Regions from separate parts of the Streptomyces sp. NPDC086787 genome, predicted to be linked through region 1. Evidence: riboswitches for the same ligand, from Rfam matches in the RefSeq annotation. Region 1 holds a riboswitch; the other holds the start of a gene.

Region 1 (4,647 bases):
GCCTGGACCGGGTGCGCCGGATGACACCGGTGACCGAGCACCAGGAGTACGCGCTGGGGACGGTGTGCGCCGCGATCCCGATCACGGTCGGCGCCACCGCGGCCACGATGGCCATCTCACTGCCCGCCCACCAGGCCGACCGGCTGCTGCCCGCGGCCCGTCGGCTGCAGAGCGAGGTCGGGCGGAACCTCGGGACGCTCGCGCTCTCTATCAGTATCTGAAAACTCACTCCTTGTGATCTCGCGTGCACTTTCTGCAAGATTTGACCAGTGTCACAGGGATCAAACACGGCCAGTCGGTGTCATTAGACGGGGTAGGCGATGCGCGAGTCCGTACAAGCAGAGGTCATGATGAGCTTCCTCGTGTCCGAGGAGCTCTCTTTCCGTATTCCGGTGGAGCTGCGTTACGAGACCTGTGATCCCTATGCCGTGCGGCTCACCTTCCATCTGCCCGGGGACGCTCCGGTGACCTGGGCCTTCGGACGTGAGCTGCTGATCGACGGGGTGGGACGGCCGTGCGGCGACGGCGATGTGCACATCGCGCCCACCGACTCGGACGTGCTGGGCGAGGTCCTGATCCGGCTTCAGGTCGGCGGGGACCAGGCGGTGTTCCGCTCCTCGGCGCCGCCGCTGGTGGCCTTCCTGGACCGCACGGACAAACTGGTCCCGCTCGGTCAGGAGGGAGCGCTCGCCGACTTCGACGCCCATCTCGACGAGGCCCTGGACCGCATCCTGGCCGAGGAACAGAGCGCCGGCTGAACGTCATGGGGATGAGCGCACGGCGCTCGGTGGCGCTGTGTGGACCGGTGCAGTAACGCTTCTCCTGATCCGGCGGCAATGCGCCGCCCGGGCGTCACTTCTTGCGGCGTCGGCCCCGTCCACCGCGCGTCGTGGCCGGCCGGCCGTCCGCGGTCCTGCCCGTCTCCTGTCCTGGTCCCGGCCGGTCTGCCGAGACCACCAGAGCGGCCAGGGCCGTGGTGACCGGTACCGAGGCGACCAGGCCGATCGAACCGACCAGGGTGCGCACGATCTCCTCCGCCACCAGTTCGCTGTTCGCCACGGTCGTCACACTGCTCTGCGCGATCGAGAAGAGCAGCAGCAGAGGCAGCGCCGCCCCGGCGTAGGCGAGGACGAGAGTGTTCACGACCGACGCGATGTGGTCACGGCCGATACGGATGCCCGCCCGGTACAGCCCCCGCCAGCCCATCGACGGGTTGGCCTCGTGCAGTTCCCAGACGGCCGAGGTCTGTGTGACCGTCACGTCGTCCAGGACACCGAGAGAACCGATGATGACGCCGGCCAGCAGGAGTCCGCTCATGTCGATCGACGGATACAGGCCGTGGATCAGGCCGGTGTTGTCGTCCGTGTTGCCGGTCAGTACCGCCCAGTCGATGAACTCCGAACCCAGGAGGCCGATCAGCACGAGCGACACCAGGGTGCCGAGCACCGCGACCGAGGTGCGTGCCGACAGGCCATGGCACATGTAGAGCGCGATCAGCATGATGGCACTCGCCCCGACCACCGCCACGAGCAGGGGATTCGCTCCCTGGAGGATCGCGGGCAGGATGAAGAGGGTCAGCACCAGGAAGCTGACGGCCAGTGCGATCAGCGCCATCACGCCGCGCAGGCGACCCACCGCCACGACGGCGATCGCGAAGATCCCGGCGAGCAGTGCCATCGGGAACTTCCGGTCCACGTCGGTGACCGAGTACTGCAGGTCCTTGGGCGCGGACGGCTCGTACGCGGCCACGACCTTCTCGCCCTGGTGCAGCTGACGTGATTGGTCGGGCTGCACGATCTCGGTGAACGTGCGGCCCTTGTCCTTGCCGGTGTCGATCCGGATCGTCGCCTTCTTGCAGGTGCCGTTCGCCTTCCGGGACGCCGAACCGTTCCCGCCGCTGGAGGTGTCATCGGGCGGGGTCTGTCCCGAGGCGTTCACCGACTCGCAGCTCACCTCGACCACCGCGGTGACGGTGGCCTGCTGGGTCTGCCGGTCGAAGCCGACCCCGGTGCGCTCGTGGGACGGGGCGCCGCCGGGCCAGAGCACCACGAGCCCGACGACGACCGCCGTGGCGAACGGGATCAGGATGGCCGCGATGACCTTCCGCAGGTGCTTGGAGACCGGAGCTGCGGGGCCGTGGCTGTGACCGTGCGAGTGGCCGTGTCCGCCGCCGTGTCGTCCGTCGCCCTCTCCCGAGCCGGTGTGCGGCGGCTCGGGCGGCTCGTACGGGTGGTTCTGCATCGTGGTCACCGGCCGATCATCGCAAGAACGAGAGAGGGGCCCTCTGTTCATCTCGCCCGAATTGACGCTAGCGTAGAAGCACCTTTGCACACGCGGGAGCTCGGAGCACCGGGCTGAGAGGGCGCTGACCTCCGTATTCGCCATGTTTCACGTGGAACACGAGCTGGTTCACACGAATGGCGACAGAGACGGAAGCCGCTGCGTCGACCGCTGAACCTGTTACCGGGTAATGCCGGCGTAGGGAGTAGGTCTCATGACCAAGAAGGACATACGCACGCCTGCCTCAGCGCAGAACGCGAACGGCGCGAACGCGCCGGACGCGGTCGGCGAGGAGACCGGGAAGTCCATCGGCTGGCACAAGGGGTACATCGAGGGCTCACGTCCCGATCTGCGCGTGCCGGTCCGTCAGGTGCATCTCACCAACGGGCAGTCGGTCACGCTGTACGACACCTCAGGCCCGTACACCGACCCGCTAGTGGAGACCGACGTCCGCAGGGGCCTGCCACCGCTGCGGGAGAACTGGATCATCGCCCGCGGCGACACAGAGGAGTACGCGGGCCGTCCCGTCCGTCCCGAGGACGACGGGGTCAGGCACACATCCCCCCGTGGGGGCCTGCGCAACCTCGACGCGGTATTCCCCGGCCGGCCCCGCCAGCCGCGCCGTGGCCGGGACGGCAAGGCGGTCACACAGCTCGCGTATGCGCGCCGGGGCGAGATCACGCCGGAGATGGAGTTCGTGGCCGTCCGGGAGAACGTCTCACCCGAGGTGGTCCGCGAGGAGATCGCGGCGGGCAGGGCTGTACTGCCCGCCAACGTGAACCATCCGGAGATCGAGCCAATGATCATCGGCAAACGGTTCCTGGTGAAGGTCAACGCCAACATCGGCAACTCCGCGGTGACCTCCTCCATCGAGGAGGAGGTCGAGAAGATGACCTGGGCCACCCGCTGGGGCGCCGACACGGTCATGGACCTGTCAACAGGGCGCAACATTCACACCACCCGTGAGTGGGTGCTGCGCAACTCCCCGGTACCCATCGGGACGGTGCCGCTCTACCAGGCGCTGGAGAAGGTGGACGGCAGGGCCGAGGAACTCACCTGGGAGATCTACAAGGACACGGTCATCGAACAGGCCGAGCAGGGCGTGGACTACATGACGGTCCACGCGGGCGTCCGGCTCCCGTACGTCCCGCTGACCGCGAACCGCAAGACCGGCATCGTCTCGCGCGGCGGCTCGATCATGGCGGCCTGGTGTCTCGCGCACCATCAGGAGTCCTTCCTCTACGAGAACTTCGAGGAACTCTGCGAGATCCTCGCCGCCTACGACGTCACGTACTCGCTGGGCGACGGCCTCAGGCCGGGCTCGATCGCGGACGCCAACGACGAGGCGCAGTTCGCGGAATTGCGCACGCTCGGGGAACTCAACCGGATCGCGAAGCGTTTCCATGTACAGACGATGATCGAGGGCCCGGGGCACGTCCCGATGCACAAGATCAAGGAGAACATCGACCTTCAGCAGGAGATCTGCGATGAAGCTCCGTTCTATACGCTCGGCCCGCTGACCACGGACGTCGCGCCGGCGTACGACCACATCACCTCCGGCATCGGTGCCGCGATGATCGCCTGGTGGGGCACGGCGATGCTCTGCTACGTCACGCCCAAGGAGCATCTGGGCCTGCCCAACCGTGACGACGTCAAGACCGGCGTCATCACCTACAAGATCGCCGCCCACGCGGCCGACCTCGCCAAAGGGCACCCCGGCGCGCAGGAGTGGGACGACGCGCTGTCCGACGCGCGCTTCGAGTTCCGGTGGGAGGACCAGTTCAACCTGGCCCTGGATCCGGACACGGCGCGGGAGTTCCACGACGAGACGCTTCCGGCCGAACCGGCCAAGACGGCCCACTTCTGCTCCATGTGCGGGCCGAAGTTCTGTTCGATGAAGATCTCCCAGGACATCCGCCGCGAACACGGCGGCTCCCGGGGGGAGATCGAGGAGGGGATGGCTCAGAAGTCGAAGGAGTTCGCGGCGTCGGGGAACCGCGTGTATCTGCCGATAGCCGACTGAGGTCCGGCCCGCGTCCCGCGGGTCATGGCTCCGGTCGTCCGGCTTGCGCCCGCGGTGGGGCGCAAGCCGGGGTTATTCCGGCTGGTGCTCCGGGCCTCCGAAGTCCGGGCTGGTGTAGTCCGGACTGCTGAAGCTCGGGCGTGATGCCGCGGTGGAGCCGTCGTCGGGGCTGCTGAAGCCCGGCCGGCCGTAGCCGAGGCGCGGCATGCGGCCGGTGGGCTCCGACGGCGGCGAGTGGTGCAGTGCCACCGTGCCGGGGCCGGCGAGCGCGTCCTTCAGGAACGGCAGTATGCCGCGATCCAGCAGGGCCTCCCGCCAGGCCTCCCTGGCCCGTGCGACCTCAC
Region 2 (4,647 bases), on a different contig from region 1:
CGATCGCGGCGATCGGCGCCACCAGGAACATGTTGCCGTCCTCGCTGGTCAGCGCCCGGTAGTAGCCGAAGCCGGGGGCGTCGAGGGAGCGCCGGACCAGCACGGCGAGCGGCAGGACGAGAAGTACGGCGATGGTGGCGAGGACACCCGCGAGCAGCGCCCACTGCCCGGCCCCGCGCGGCCGGCGCGCCGTCACCGACGGGTCCACCAGCCGCAGCACGGTCTCCCGGCGCCGTACCGTCCAGGCGTGCACGGCGAGGATCGCGCCCACCGCGGCGAACTGGACGAGGGTGAGGACCGCGGCGGTGGGCAGGTCGAGCAGCTCCGAGGTCTGCCGGTAGATCTCGACCTCGAGGGTGGAGAAGGTGGGGCCGCCAAGGGTCTGGACCACGCCGAAGGAGGTGAAGGTGAACAGGAACACCATCAGCGCGGCGGCGGCCACCGCGGGCGCGAGGGCCGGCAGGGTCACCTTGCGCCAGGCGCCGAGCGGTGAGGCGCCCAGCATCCGCGCGGCCTCCTCCTGGCGCGGGTCCAGCTGGGACCACAGGCCGCCGACGGTGCGTACGACGACGGCGTAGTTGAAGAAGACGTGCGCGAGCAGGATCGCCCACACGGTCGTGTCCAGCCGTACGCCCCACAGTTCGTCGAGCAGCCCGCCACGGCCGAGCAGCGCGAGGAACGCCGTACCGGCCACGACGGTCGGCAGCACGAACGGGACGGTGACGACGGCGCGCAGGACCTGCTTTCCCGGGAAGGCGAAGCGCGCGAAGACATATGCGGCGGGCAGCGCGACCAGCAGGGTGAGCGCGGTGGAGGCGAGCGCCTGCCAGGTGGTGAACCACAGGACGTGCCGGATGTCCGGCCGCGCGACGACGTCCGCGATCGGGCCGAGCCGCCAGACCCCGTCGGCCCTGAGGCCACGGGCGACGATGGCGGTGACGGGGTAGGCGAAGAACAGCGCGAAGAACGCGACCGGCCCGGCCATCAGCGCGAGCCGTGCCACGTTCTCCATACGGCGCCGTCGACCGGCTACTTCAGTACGAGCGACGTCCACGTCTTGACCCACTGGTCGCGGTTGTCGGCGATCCTGCCGGGCGTCAGGGTCGCGGGGGCCTTGGCGGCCGGGCCGTACTCCGTGAACTCGGCAGGCACCTTGGCGCCCCGGACCACCGGGTAGACGAACATGTTGAGCGGTACGTCCTCCTGGAACTCCTTGCCGACCAGGAAGTCGATGAGCGCCTTGCCGCCCTTGGTGTTCTTCGCGTTGCTCAGCAGCCCGGCGAACTCGGTCTGCCGGAAGCAGGTGCCGTCCGCGACACCCGTCGGGGCGGTGGCCGGCCGTGGCTTGGCGTAGACGACCTCGGCGACCGGTGAAGAGGCGTAGGACACCACGAGCGGCCGGTCGCCCTTGGCCTTCTTTCCGCCGGCGGACCCGGAGAACTCCTGGTTGTACGCCTGCTCCCAGCCGTCGACGACCTTGACGCCGTTGGCCTTGAGCTTCGTCCAGTACTCGGGCCAGCTGTCGTCGCCGTACCGGGCCGCGCTCGCGAGGAGGAATCCGAGGCCGGGCGAGGAGGTGGCGGCGTTCTCGGTGACGAGGAGGTTCTTGTACTCGGGCTTCACCAGGTCGTCGAGCGTCCGCGGCGGGGTGAGCCCGTGCTCGCCGAAGTACGCCTTGTCGTAGTTGACGCAGATGTCGCCGTAGTCGACGGGCGTGACCCGGTGCCTGCCCTTGTCGAGCTGGTACTCGGCGTCGACCGTCCCGATCCCCTTGGCCTCGTACGGCTGGAACAGACCGTTGTCGATCGCGCGGGACAGCAGGGTGTTGTCGACGCCGAAGAAGACGTCGCCCTGCGGGTTGTCCTTGGTCAGGATCGCCTTGTTGACGGCCTGGCCGGCGTCCCCGTCCGTGAGGACCCTGACCTTGTAGCCGGACTGCTTCTCGAAGTCCTTGAGCACGTTCTTCGAGACGGCCCACGAGCTGTGGCTGACGAGGACGACGGTCTTGGAGTCCGCCGCCCCCTTGTCCGCGGACGAACCGCATGCGGACAGCGTGAGCAGGCCGAGCCCGGCGGCGACGGCCACGAAGGTCTTGCGGTGCACTGGATTTCCTCCTGGGTGTCCAGGAAGAGACGCGGCCCTGCCCGGGGTGCCCGGGCAGGGCGCAACAGCTTGAGTAACGACCGAACTTCCTACCCAGAATGACCTGGGCGAGGTTCAGAGGGTCTGCGGCCCGTCTGCCGCACTCTCAGCGCTGTGGCGCTCCCCTGTCGGAATATGAAGATGTACTGACCGGGTCAGGTTACCGCTCGGTGGCCGCCAGCTGGCCACAGGCACCGTCGATCTCCTGACCTCGGGTGTCACGGACGGTGACCGGAACTCCGTGGGACGCGATGGCCTCCACGAACGCCTTCTCGTCCTCCGGCCGCGAGGCGGTCCACTTGGACCCGGGCGTGGGGTTGAGCGGGATCAGGTTGACGTGCACGGGCCTGCCCTTGAGCATCCGGCCGAGCCGGTCACCGCGCCACGCCTGGTCGTTGATGTCGCGGATCAGGGCGTACTCGATGGAGAGCCGGCGCCCGGACTTGGCGGCGTACTCGAAGCCGGCGTCGAGCACCTCGCGCACCTTCCAGCGGGTGTTCACGGGGACCAGGGTGTCGCGCAGTTCGTCGTCGGGCGCGTGCAGGGAGATCGCCAGACGGCACTTGAAGTCCTCGTCGGCAAAGCGGTGGATCGCCGGGACGAGTCCGACGGTCGACACGGTGATGCCGCGCTGGGACAGCCCGAGGCCGTCCGGTTCCGGGTCGGTGAGCGCCCGGATGGCCGTCACGACCCGCTTGTAGTTGGCGAGCGGCTCGCCCATGCCCATGAACACGATGTTGGACAGCCGGGCAGGCCCGCCGGGCACCTCGCCGTCCCTGAGTGCGCGCATCCCGTCCACGATCTGGTGCACGATCTCGGCGGTGGACAGGTTCCGGTCCAGCCCCGCCTGCCCGGTGGCGCAGAACGGGCAGTTCATGCCGCAGCCCGCCTGCGAGCTGATGCACATCGTCACCCGGTCCGGGTAGCGCATCAGCACCGACTCGACGAGCGTGCCGTCGAACAGCCGCCACAAGGTCTTGCGGGTGGTCCCCTGGTCGGTCGACAGATGCCGTACGACCGTCATCAGCTCGGGAAGCAGCGCCTCCCGGAGCTTGCCCCGCGAGGCGGCGGGGATGTCGGTCCACTGCTCCGGGTCGTGCGCGTACCGCGCGAAGTAGTGCTGCGAGAGCTGCTTGGCGCGAAACGGCTTCTCCCCGATCGCGGCGACGGCCTCCTTGCGCTCGGCGGGCGAAAGGTCGGCGAGGTGCCGCGGCGGCTGCTTGGCTCCGCGGGGGGCGACGAAAGTGAGTTCTCCGGGCTTAGGCATGGCGGTACCAGTGTCGCAGATCCAATTGGGTGACCCCGGACCGCGGCCGGTCGGGACCGCGGGCGGTCGGGCCGCGGGCGGTCGGGCCGCGGGCGGTCATGGGCGGTCGGAACCGCAGGCCCCCGGCCGTGCTCGGTCGGGGGCCCGGGTGGGTCGGGCGGCGGGGGCGGTCGGCGTGGTCAGGCCGAGCCGACGAAGGCCACCAGGAGCAGCCACACCACGGGGGCGGTGGGCAGCAGGGAGTCGAGGCGGTCCATGATGCCGCCGTGACCGGGGAGCAGGGTGCCCATGTCCTTGATGCCCAGGTCCCGCTTGATCATGGACTCGCCGAGGTCGCCGAGCGTGGCGCTGGCCGCGACCGCGAGGCCGAGCAGCAGACCCTGCCACCAGATGCCGCCCTCGATCAGGAACTGCATGCACAGGGCGCCCGCGGCCATGGCGAACGCGATGGCGCCGAACAGGCCCTCGCGGGTCTTGCCGGGGCTGATGCGTGGGGCGAGCTTGTTCCTGCCGAAGCGCCAGCCGACGGCGTAGGCGCCGGTGTCGCTGACCACGGTCAGGAGCAGGAAGGTCAGCACGCGGAAGGGACCGTCGTCCGCCGTCAGCATCAGCGAGACGAAGGTGGCGAGGAACGGCACGTAGAAGGCGGCGAAGACACCGGCCGTGACGTCCTTGAGATAGCCCTCGGGCGGTTCGGTCATGCGCCAGACCAGGACCGCGAGCGCGGTCAGGGCGACGGCCACCCAGGCGCCCTCGACGCCCCGGACATACCCGGCGACGACCATCGCGGCACCGCCGACCGCCAGCGGGACCAGGGGCGCCTTGATGTCCTTGCGTTCCTGGAGCCGGCTGGTCAGCTCCCACAGGCCGACCACGACGGCGACCGCTATCACGCCGACGAACACCGCTTTGACGATGAACAGGGACGCGATGATCACCACGCCGAGTCCGACGCCGACGCCTATGGCCGCGCCGAGGTCGCGGCCCGCGCTCTTCTTCTGAGGCGCGGGCGCGGGCGCCGGGTGCGGGGCGTCGGGCATGGGCTCCGGATTCTGCGACGCGGCCGGGTGGGGCCTCGCCGACGGGGTCTTGTCTCGGAACAAGGGGCCGCCCAGCCGAGCGGCCCCCCGGTCCTCATCCTGGTCTCCGCCGTACTCGGGTACGTCGTCGGGCACGATGGGCATGGGGCGAGTGTGCTGCGCGTCATGCGCATCGTACGCGGGACCCGCCGGGGCGGC

What was found. Region 1 has a riboswitch for thiamine pyrophosphate ahead of thiC (phosphomethylpyrimidine synthase ThiC). Riboswitches for the same ligand answer to the same signal wherever they lie in the genome.
Region 2: another riboswitch for thiamine pyrophosphate. It lies ahead of ACIPK3_RS27860 (thiamine ABC transporter substrate binding subunit); the one in region 1 lies ahead of thiC (phosphomethylpyrimidine synthase ThiC).

The regions. Positions count from the first base shown of each region.
Region 1 covers NZ_JBIVBC010000003.1:74,694-79,340, reverse strand. Annotated here, with positions in the region: gene ACIPK3_RS09960 (IclR family transcriptional regulator) at 1-221, shown strand, start outside; gene ACIPK3_RS09955 (SsgA family sporulation/cell division regulator) at 321-758, shown strand; gene ACIPK3_RS09950 (YibE/F family protein) at 853-2,241, opposite strand; TPP riboswitch at 2,324-2,502, shown strand; gene thiC (phosphomethylpyrimidine synthase ThiC) at 2,495-4,303, shown strand; gene ACIPK3_RS09940 (hypothetical protein) at 4,376-4,647, opposite strand, start outside.
Region 2 covers NZ_JBIVBC010000015.1:73,353-77,999, forward strand. Annotated here, with positions in the region: gene ACIPK3_RS27855 (ABC transporter permease) at 1-985, opposite strand, end outside; gene ACIPK3_RS27860 (thiamine ABC transporter substrate binding subunit) at 1,030-2,103, opposite strand; TPP riboswitch at 2,172-2,279, opposite strand; gene rlmN (23S rRNA (adenine(2503)-C(2))-methyltransferase RlmN) at 2,303-3,409, opposite strand; gene ACIPK3_RS27870 (phosphatidate cytidylyltransferase) at 3,589-4,593, opposite strand; gene ACIPK3_RS27875 (hypothetical protein) at 4,615-4,647, shown strand, end outside.